DNA from 3 places in the Halomonas piscis genome. Region 3 is predicted to be linked to each of the others. Evidence: riboswitches for the same ligand, from Rfam matches in the RefSeq annotation. Region 3 holds a riboswitch; each other region holds the start of a gene.
What was found. Region 3 has a riboswitch for thiamine pyrophosphate ahead of tenA (thiaminase II). Riboswitches for the same ligand answer to the same signal wherever they lie in the genome.

Region 1 (3,271 bases), 350 kb from region 3:
GGTCGGCCTGATCGGCCGCTCCGGGGCGGGCAAGTCGACGCTTGCCAACCTGCTGCTGCGTTTTTACGACCTCCAGGGCGGAGCCATCCGCATCGACGGGCAAAACATTGCCGAGGTCACTCAGGCTTCGCTGCGCCACCAGATCGGCATGGTTACCCAGGATACGTCGCTTCTGCACCGCTCGCTGCGCGACAACATTCGCTATGGCAGCCCCGAGGCCAGCGACGAGGCCGTCTGGGCCGCCGTGTGTCAGGCCCACGCTGACGAGTTCATCGATGACCTGGTGGACCCCCAGGGGCGCCGCGGGCTGGACGCCCACGTCGGCGAGCGGGGGGTGAAGCTCTCCGGGGGCCAGCGCCAGCGCATCGCCATTGCCCGGGTGCTGCTGAAAAACGCGCCGCTTCTGGTGCTGGACGAAGCCACCTCGGCGCTGGACTCCGAGGTCGAGGCGGCGATCCAGGAGCAGCTCGAGCACTTGATGCAGGGCAAGACGGTGATCGCCATCGCCCACCGGCTATCCACCATCGCCATGCTCGATCGGCTGCTGGTGGTCGACGAAGGGCGCATTGTCGAAGCTGGCAGCCACTCGGAGCTGCTGGCCAAGGGCGGTATCTACGCCCGGCTGTGGCAGCACCAGTCGGGCGGGTTTATTGGCCTGGGCGAAGAGGACCAGGCAGAAGGCAGGGAAAGCGCTTAGGCTCCGGCGCTCTCTTCTTCCCCCTCGGGAAACTCGGCGTTGTGGTAGATGTTCTGGACGTCGTCGAGGTCGCGGAGCATCGCCAGCAGCTTTTCCAGCGCCGCCACGTCGTCGCCTTCAACGGGCGTGGTGGTCTGGGGCAGAAACTGGATGTCGTCGGCCTCGAAGTCCAGCTCGCCGAAGGCGTCCACCAGCGCCTGGCGCGCCCTGGCGTACTCGGTGTGCGGGGCGAAGACGGTGATATGGCCGTCTTCGTGCTCGATATCGGTAACGTCGACGTCGGCTGCCATCAGCGCTTCCAGCACGGCCTCTTCGTCGTCACCGGCGAAGGCGAAAATCGCGCAGTGGTCGAAAAGGTGGCTGACGCTGCCCGGCGTGCCGATCTTGCTTTTGGCCTTGGTGAAGCAGCCGCGGACGTCGCCGATGGTGCGGTTGGCGTTGTCGGTCAGGCACTCGATGATGAGCATCACGTTGCCCGGGCCGAAGCCTTCGTAGCGCGCCGGGGAAAAATCCTCGCCGCCGGCGCCGGCGGCCTTGTCCAGCGCCTTGTCGACGACGTGGGCGGGCACCTGGTCCTTCTTGGCGCGGTCAAGCAGGGCGCGCAGCGCCAGGTTGCTGTGAGGGTCGGGGCCGCCGGATTTGGCGCAGACGTAAATCTCGCGCCCGTACTTGCTGTACACCTTGGTCTTGGCGTCGGCCGTTTTGGCCATGGATTCCTTGCGGTTCTGATAAGCCCTACCCATGTTGCAGTCCTGTGTTGGTTCAACGTGGCGGCCGGAAGATCGGCGCGGCATAAAGGTGCCCCGATTTTACGCCACAGCCGCCGGCGAGGCCATGCCGGGTCCGGGAAGCGCTGGCCGGCCGCTGGCCAATGACTGGCCCATGCGCTATGGTCAGACCTGCATGACACGGGGTGTCCCGCCAGCGGCGGGGCTGAGAGAACACCCGCCGAACCTGATCCAGTTCATACCGGCGAAGGGATGTCAGCGCAGTGCTCGCCCGAGCACCCGGCGTGCGCCCTTCGCTGCCACCGTTACGCTAAGGGCCACATCATGAGTACCGCTCCCCACGCCACTTCTTCCACTACTGCGCTGCCGCTCGATCAGCAGATCGTGCTGATCACCGGTGCCGGCCGCGGGCTGGGCGCAAGCCTGGCGCGGGCGTTTCTGGGTGCCGGCGCCCGAGTGGTGATCAACTATCGCCACAGCGCCGCCGGCGCCGAAGCCGTGGCCGCCGAGGCGCCCGATCGGGCGCTGGCAGTCCAGGCCGACGTCTGCGATGCCGAGGCCGTCCAGGCCATGTTCGTTGCCGCGCGTAGACATTTCGCCGCGCCGGTGACCACGGTGGTGAATAACGCGCTGCCGGATTTCTCGTTCAACGGCGATGCCCGCCCGGACGCCGACTCGCTGACCTGGGAGCGGCTCGAGCAGCAGTTCAGAGGGGTGAACGAGGGCGCGCTCAACGTGATTCAGGCGGCCCTCGGCGGCATGCGCGAGCAGGGCTTCGGCCGCGTGATCAACGTCGGCACCAATCTCTTCCAGAATCCGGTCGTGCCGTACCACGACTATACCGCCGGCAAGGCCGCACTCTTGTCGCTGACCCGCACCTTTGCCCATGACCTGGGCCCGGACAACATCACCGTCAACATGATTTCCGGCGGGCTTCTGCGCACCACGGATGCGTCTTCGGCCACGCCGGACGAGGTCTTTGAGCTGATCGCCGCCAACACGCCGCTGCGCCGGGTGGTCACGCCGGACGAATTTGCCGACGCCGCGCTGCTGTTTGCCGCGCCCTGGAGCCGGGCGGTCACCGGACAGAACCTGGTGGTCGACGGCGGACTGGTGAAAAACTGATGGCGACACCTTCGATGCACCTCAATCTTTTCATTATGGGCTGCGGCCATCACCGCGCCGCCTGGCGCCACCCGGACTCCGCCGCCGAAAAAATGGGCGATATTCGCCACTTCGAGTCGCTGGCGCGCACCGCCGAGCGGGGCAGATTCGACGCCGTGTTCTTCGCCGACGGCCACGCCGCGGGCAACGTCGCCGGCGGGCCGCTGTGGTTTCTGGAGCCCTTGACCGCACTGTCCGCCATGGCCCGGGCCACCGAGCACATCGGCCTGATCTCGACGATTTCAAGCACCTTTTATACGCCGTTTCATGCCGCTCGGCTGCTCGCTTCGCTGGACCATATTTCCGGCGGGCGCATGGGCTGGAATCTGGTCACCTCGATGTTCGACACCGAAGCGCGCAATCACGGCCATACGGCCATGCCGCCCCACGCCGAGCGCTATGCCCGGGCCGAGGAGTTTGCCAACGTCGTGCTTGAGCTATGGGACAGCTGGGCCGACGATGCCCTGACGCTTGATCGCGCCGGCAACTTCGCCGATCCGCACAGGGTGCGGCCGATTCGTCATCACGGCGAGCACTTTCTGGTGGATGGTCCGCTCACCGTGCCGCGCCCGCCCCAGGGCAGGCCGGTGCTGTTCCAGGCCGGCGCGTCCGACCAGGGCCGGGACCTGGCCGCCCGCTACGCCGAAGCAATCTACGCCGTGGCCTATGACCTGGCGTCGGC
Region 2 (3,271 bases), 360 kb from region 3:
CGCAGGTAATCCAGCAGCTCCGCGCGCTTCAGCACTTTGTTGGTACGAACGCGTTGTTGACGGGTATTCACGATGCACACCTGAAACGCCTGCTTTGCCAAATCAATGCCAATCGCCGTATGCTGGTTCATGACTCTTCCCCCTCTTTTGGTGGTCTCAACGCCATTCTGCCCGATGAGGCATCGGAGTGGGGAGGAGTCCCTTTCATTGAGCGTAGCGAAGCAATCTCGGGGTTCTTGCCAGCGGCACCGCAAGGAGACCGCCGCGCTGTCGCTCGCGGTGACACGTAGCGAAAGCGCGGCATGAATCATGACTACGACGCCCGCCCAAAGCGGCGCACCAGCGTAGCCAGCCGTGCAAAGTCGTAATGCTCCCGGGCGGGCATCACCCGCATCAGCACCGCCGAGGCGGCTATCGGCACCAGGGCGGCGAGCAGAAAGCTTTCCAGCAGCGTCTCGGTGCCGGCCCCCGGCGCAGGGAACATGGCAAGCCCGGCAGCAAGCCCGCAGGCGGTGCTGATCACGGCCTGAAGGCCGCTGTAGCGGCGGCTGAACAGGCCGAAAAACACCGGAAACGCCGCCGCCGAGCACAAAAGGTCGGCGAGCAGAAACAGGTAGAGCACGCTGAAACCCTGGGCGGCGACGATGGTGATCGGCACCGCGGCGGCGACGATCAGCCAGCGGGCCAGGCGCATCAGCGTGGTCTCGCTTGCCTCGGGCAAAAGCCGGTGCATGTCCACCGCGATAATGCTCGAGGTGGCGTTGATGGTGGAGTCGGCGCTGCTCATCACCAGCGCCAGCCCCAGCGGAATCAGCGCCAGCGCAAACCACAGCGGCACGCTGTCCAGCAGCACGCTGAACAGCGCCACCGAGCCGTCGCCTTCCAGGCCCAGGCCCACAAAGGCCAGCCCGAAAAGTCCCATCATGATCACGATCGGCAGGTTCAAAAGCCCGCTGATCCAGAAGCTTCTGCGCAGCACGCCAACGTTTTTGGCAGCGTAGATGCGCTGCCAGGTGCCCTGATAGAAAAGCCCCGTGAGTACCACGGCGATAAAGAACGTCAGCCCCGCGCGCACCCCGCCGGCGTCGGTGATATCCAGAAGCTGCGGGGCGTTCTGCTCAAGGCCCTCCAGGGCGGGAGCCACGCCGCCGGCGGCCTGCCAGCCAAAAATCAGCAGGCAGGCGAGCAGCGGGAGAATTACCCCCATCTGCACCTTGTCGGTAAAGATCGAGGCGCGCAGGCCGCCGTAGAAGGTGTAAAGCACCGTGGCCGCCATCACCACGCCTGCCGTCAGCCCCAGCGGAATCGGCGCCAGCAGGGCGACCATGCGCGCCACGGCGGTGAGGCTCGCGGCAAGCCCGATGAACAGATAAAACAGCATGATCGAAAGCGTAAAGGCGTACATGACCCGCCCGTAGCGGTGAATCACGAACTCGGTGAGCCCGTGGCCTTCGGGGATCAGCTGGCGCATGCGCCGGCCCAGCGGAATCATGATCAGCCGCGGCACACAGGAGCCCAGTGCATAGCCCAGAAGCGCGCTGATACCGCCCCAGGTGGCGGCCTGGGCCGGGCCGAACAGCACCCAGGTGCCGAGGGTAGTGGCCAGCAGGGTCATCACGGTAGCTCGGGTACTTTGGGTATTGCGCGCGGCGATATAGGTGTCCAGATCGTCGCGCTGGCGGCGAGCGTAGAGCAGGCCGGGCACGGCAAAGGCGAGGGCGCAGAGCACAAGCCACAGCGCCGTCCAGACGGGATCAAGCTGCATGAAGGTGTGTCCTCTTTCCTTGTGGCAGCCGGGTTCCGGGCGTGTGTCGTATGGTGAATACGTTCGGGAAAGAGGCGCGTTGGCGTGTGCTGTCCTTCCCTGCGCCGGCATGACCCGGATCAGGTTCGAAGGGTTACCGGCGCAAAGCGGCGGATTCTCAGCCCGTCAAGGCTCCCCCAGGAAAACCTGAGCCTAGGCAGGGGCGGCGGCGTTGTCAAATTGGCGTTCAGGCTATCAATTAGGGTGTTGCGCAAGTTTTTAGCTATCGGCTATCGACAGGATAGTGCACTTTTGGGCAGGAAAAGAGTAGCCTGTGGGTATGGCAGTCAGCACTGCCGTACCAACGACTACCTACAAGGAGGCGCTAACGTGGCCGAAGACCCGCGCAAACCAACGACCAACGATGCCGGCAACCCCGTGGCAAGCGACGAATATTCGCTGACCGTAGGGCCAAACGGCCCCATCGTGCTGCACGATCACTATCTGATCGAGCAGATGGCGCAGTTCAACCGCGAGCGCATTCCCGAGCGCCAGCCCCACGCCAAGGGCAGCGGCGCATTCGGTCGCTTCGAGGTGACGGAAGACGTTAGCCGCTACACCCGGGCGGCGGTGTTTCAGCCGGGCACCGAAACCGAGGTGCTGATGCGCTTTTCCACCGTGGCCGGCGAGCGCGGCAGCCCGGATACCTGGCGCGACCCCCGGGGATTTTCCATCAAGTTCTACACCAGTGACGGCAACTACGACATGGTGGGGAACAACACCCCGGTGTTTTTCATGCGCGACCCGATGAAGTTTCAGCACTTCATTCGCTCCCAGAAGCGCCGGGCGGACAATAACCTGCGCGACCACGACATGCAGTGGGATTTCTGGTCGCTGTCGCCGGAGTCGGCCCACCAGGTGACCTGGCTGATGGGCGATCGCGGCATTCCCAGGACCTGGCGGCACATGAACGGCTATTCCAGCCACACCTACCTGTGGGTGAACGCCGAGGGCGAGAAGTTCTGGGTCAAGTATCACTTCAAGACCGATCAGGGGATCGAGTGCCTGACCCAGGAGGAGGCCGATCGCCTGGCCGGGGAAGACAGCGACTACCACATGCGCGATCTCTACGCCGCGATTGACCGGGGCGAGCATCCCAGCTGGACGCTGTACATGCAGATCATGCCGTTCAGGGAGGCCGAGACCTACCGCTTCAACCCCTTCGATCTGACCAAGATCTGGCCCCATGAGGACTACCCGCTGATCAAGGTGGGCAAGCTTACGCTGGACACCAACCCGGTGGACAACCACGCCCAGATCGAGCAGGCGGCGTTCGAGCCCAACAACCTGGTGCCGGGCATCGGCCTGTCCCCGGACAGAATGCTGCTGGCCCGCGGCTTTTCCTACGCCGACGCCCACCGGGCGCGGCTCGGGGTGAACTACAAGCAGATTCCGGTCAACGCGCCCAAGGTGCCGGTGCACAGCTACACCAAGGACGGCGCCATGCAGACGCGCACGGTAACCGAT
Region 3 (3,271 bases):
GCCTGAGCCTGTGGTCCACCTACGACATCACTAACGACGTGCAGGTGGGCTACGGCGCCCAGTACGTGGACGAGCGCCACGTGGCCTCGGACGTGGCCGCCAAGGTGGACGACTACTGGCTGCACAACGCCATGGTGGCCTACCGCGTCAACGACCGGCTCAGCGCCCAGCTCAACGTCAACAACCTCTTTGACAAGGAATACGTTGAGGGCGTGCGCGGCCGCCCGGGGACCGATTCCCGGGGCTCCGCGGTGGAAATCGGCGACGGTCGCTCGGGCGTGCTGACGCTGGACTATCGGTTTTAATAACCGGTTTCAATAACCGGTTTTTGCGCAACGCAATCCGCCCGGCCCGGCTGCCTGTATAAGGCGCCGGGTCGGTGCTTATCCGCTTATCAAGGAGATACCGCCATGATGCTTCACGTGCCCGAGGTGTTCGACAAGGCCCAGGTGGCCGAATGCCGCGAGCTTTTGCGCCAGGCGCAGTGGCAGGACGGCAAGGCCACCGCCGGCTTTCAGTCGGCCATGGCCAAGGACAACATGCAGCTGCCCGAAGACTCCGACGTGGCCCGCCACCTAAGCCAGGTCGTCACCCAGGCAGTGCAGCGCCACCCGCTGTTTATCGCCGGGGCCCTGCCCGAGCGCATTTTTCCGCCGCTGTTCAACTGCTACCAGGGCGGGCAGTCCTTCGGCCTGCACGTGGACAACGCCATGCGCCTGGACCCTGGCCGGGGGGAGTATCTGCGCACGGACCTCTCGGCGACGCTGTTCTTCAGCGAGCCGGACACCTACGAAGGCGGCGAGCTGATCGTCGAAGACACCTACGGTGCCCACAGCGTCAAGCTGCCTGCGGGGGATTTGATTCTCTACCCGGCATCCAGCCTCCACCGGGTCACGCCGGTCACCAAAGGCGCGCGCCTGGGGTCGTTTTTCTGGATTCAGAGCATGGTTCGCGACGAAGGCCAGCGCAGCCTGTTGTTCGACTTGGACACCTCTATCCAGCAGATCCATCAAAACCTCGGCGCCGACCACGCCGCCAGCGTCCAGCTCACCGGCGTCTATCACAACCTGCTGCGCCGCTGGGGGATGTGAGGCGTTGCGCGAACTCGGATCTCGATGAAACGCCGCGTTGGCGGCCCGGCCTTTCCATGCGATTAGTCGGCTCGGTCGAGCCCCATCTGCCAAAAGTCGATTTCCAGCCGTGTAGCGTCGCGGAAGGTAGTGGTTAGCTGGGCGAAACGCTCGGGCGTCACGTCAGCCAAGCGGGTATCGAGCCAGGCAATTTCGTCGCGCATGGCCTCCTGGAAGGCGTCGCTTTCATACATTTTCAGCCACTTTTCGTAGGGGTTGGCGTCGCCGCGTACGGTGAAGGGCTGCCTGGCCTGCCACTGGGAAATCTCGCCGTAGCCCACCAGGCAAGGGGCGAGGGCCACGTGCATGTCGAGCAGGTCGCCGCGGTTGCCGGTATCCAGCACGTAGCGGGTGTAGGCCATGGTGGCGCGAGCTTCGGGCAGTGCGGCCAGGTCAGATTCTGAGATACCCCATTCGCGGCAATAGTCGATGTGAAGCTCGAGCTCGACGTCGATGATGGTTTTGAGGCCTTCCAGGCTGTGGCGCAGCTCAGCCATGTCGCGGCTTTTGTAGACGGCCAGCGCATAGGCGCGCCCGAAGTGCATCAGAAACAGATAGTCCTGCTTGAGGTAGTGGCGAAAAGCCTCTTCTTCCAGCGTGCCGGCGGCCAGCTGGCGCACGAAGTCGTGCTCGATATAGGCGCGCCATTCGTCAGCGCAGGCTGCGGTTAGGTCGGTAAAGCGATAGCTCATGATATCTCCGGTGTTGGACAAGTCAGCCAGGTCAGGCTAAACCCGTCAGTAAATCCGGAGTGCGCGAAGGCGAGGAGCGGAGGATAAAGGGGAAGGCGCGGGGGGTAGCGATACGCCATGCCCGCCGAGCCTGCCGCCTGATTCCCTACGCCGGTATAGGTGTGGCCTTGCCGCACTTCACCCGGATCAGGTTCTACGGGACCGGCGCTAGGAATTCGGTTATCGTCGCGCTACCCCGAATCTGCGCCATCTCAGCCGGTTTCACCGGCACCCCGTCAAGCGAATTGGCAGTCTAGCAGCTGAGGTTTTTGAGTGACAATCGGCGCTGGCGCAGGCCGCTTTACAGGTTTTCGTGGGAGGCCGGTTTACCGGGCGAAACCGGCGCGTAGCGCCGGCCCGTGGCGTTGCGTCACTGCCTGTAATCAAATTTTTCTGAGTCGTGGCCAAAACGGTGCAGGCCGGCACCCAACGCAAAACGGCTGCCCAGGGGCAGCCGTTTGCTTATGGCTCGTACGCTCTGTAGCCAGTCGCCTCAGGCGTCGGGGAGGTCGAGCTTTTCCTTCACCACGGGCCAGGCGGGTTCGCCGCTGCGGGTGGTGACGCCGTCAAGAAACGCCTTTACCTTGGCCGGGTGGTCTTTCAGCCAGCTCATGGCGACTTCTTCAACCGGGCGGTCTTCATAGCTCAGGCCGCTGATCATTTCACTCTGCTCTTCGGCGGTGAAGATCAGCTGGTCCAGCAGCCGCGTGGCGTTGGGGTGGCTGTCGGCGAACTGCTGAGAGGCCAGGGTGCGCACGTCGCTGCGGCCGCCGTCCGGGCCCCAGGCGTCTTCCGGGTCGTCGAGGAACTCAATGTCGTACTCGATGGTGGCCCAGTGCGGCGTCCAGGCGTAGAAGACGATCCACTCGTTGCGGTCCATGGTCGACTTGGCCTGGCTGAACATGCCCGAGGTCGAGGTTTCCGAAAGATTCCACTCGTCCAGGCAGTAGGTGCCGTTTTCCTGCATCTCGGCAAGCAGGTCGCTGGTGCCGGAGCCGACTTCAATGGAGTAGATGGTGCCGCCGGCCTTTTCCTGCAGCTCCTTGCTGCAAAGGTCCTCGCCCGAGGTATAGCCTTCTGCGTGGACATAGTCGGGCACCACAAAGCCAAGCCGGGCGCCGTCGACGTTGGTGCCCAGGTCAGCCAGCGAGTCCTTGCCGCTGGTGGCGGTGTCGTACATGCCCTGCTGGGCGGGCAGCCAGGCAGCCAGATAGGCATCGAGTTCGTTTTCGCCCAGCGCCTGGTAGGCGATGGTGGCGCCCAGCTCTTTTTGCCGCGGTTTGTAGCCCAGGGCTTCAAACAGCGTGGCGGCAAGCTCGGACTTGGCGGTAACGCCGGGCCAGGGCGGCACGGCAAAGCGCACGGCGGCGGGTTCTTCGGCGGCGCTGGCAACAAGCGGCGCGGTAAGCA

Region 1: it holds a riboswitch for thiamine pyrophosphate, as region 3 does, so the genes downstream of both, P1P91_RS04905 (3-oxoacyl-ACP reductase) here and tenA (thiaminase II) in region 3, are expected to answer to the same signal.
Region 2: it holds a riboswitch for thiamine pyrophosphate, as region 3 does, so the genes downstream of both, P1P91_RS04920 (sodium:solute symporter family transporter) here and tenA (thiaminase II) in region 3, are expected to answer to the same signal.

Annotation. Positions count from the first base shown of each region.
Region 1 is NZ_CP119391.1:1,030,062-1,033,332, forward strand. Features, by position in the region: gene P1P91_RS04895 (ABC transporter ATP-binding protein) at 1-697, shown strand, start outside; gene P1P91_RS04900 (YebC/PmpR family DNA-binding transcriptional regulator) at 694-1,440, opposite strand; TPP riboswitch at 1,597-1,695, shown strand; gene P1P91_RS04905 (3-oxoacyl-ACP reductase) at 1,750-2,550, shown strand; gene P1P91_RS04910 (LLM class flavin-dependent oxidoreductase) at 2,550-3,271, shown strand, end outside.
Region 2 is NZ_CP119391.1:1,035,147-1,038,417, forward strand. Features, by position in the region: gene P1P91_RS04915 (IS110 family RNA-guided transposase) at 1-131, opposite strand, end outside; gene P1P91_RS04920 (sodium:solute symporter family transporter) at 314-1,765, opposite strand; TPP riboswitch at 1,845-1,953, opposite strand; gene P1P91_RS04925 (catalase) at 2,135-3,271, shown strand, end outside.
Region 3 is NZ_CP119391.1:676,726-679,996, forward strand. Features, by position in the region: gene P1P91_RS03200 (TonB-dependent receptor) at 1-305, shown strand, start outside; gene P1P91_RS03205 (Fe2+-dependent dioxygenase) at 411-1,091, shown strand; gene tenA (thiaminase II) at 1,154-1,822, opposite strand; TPP riboswitch at 1,947-2,107, opposite strand; gene P1P91_RS03215 (glycine betaine ABC transporter substrate-binding protein) at 2,355-3,271, opposite strand, start outside.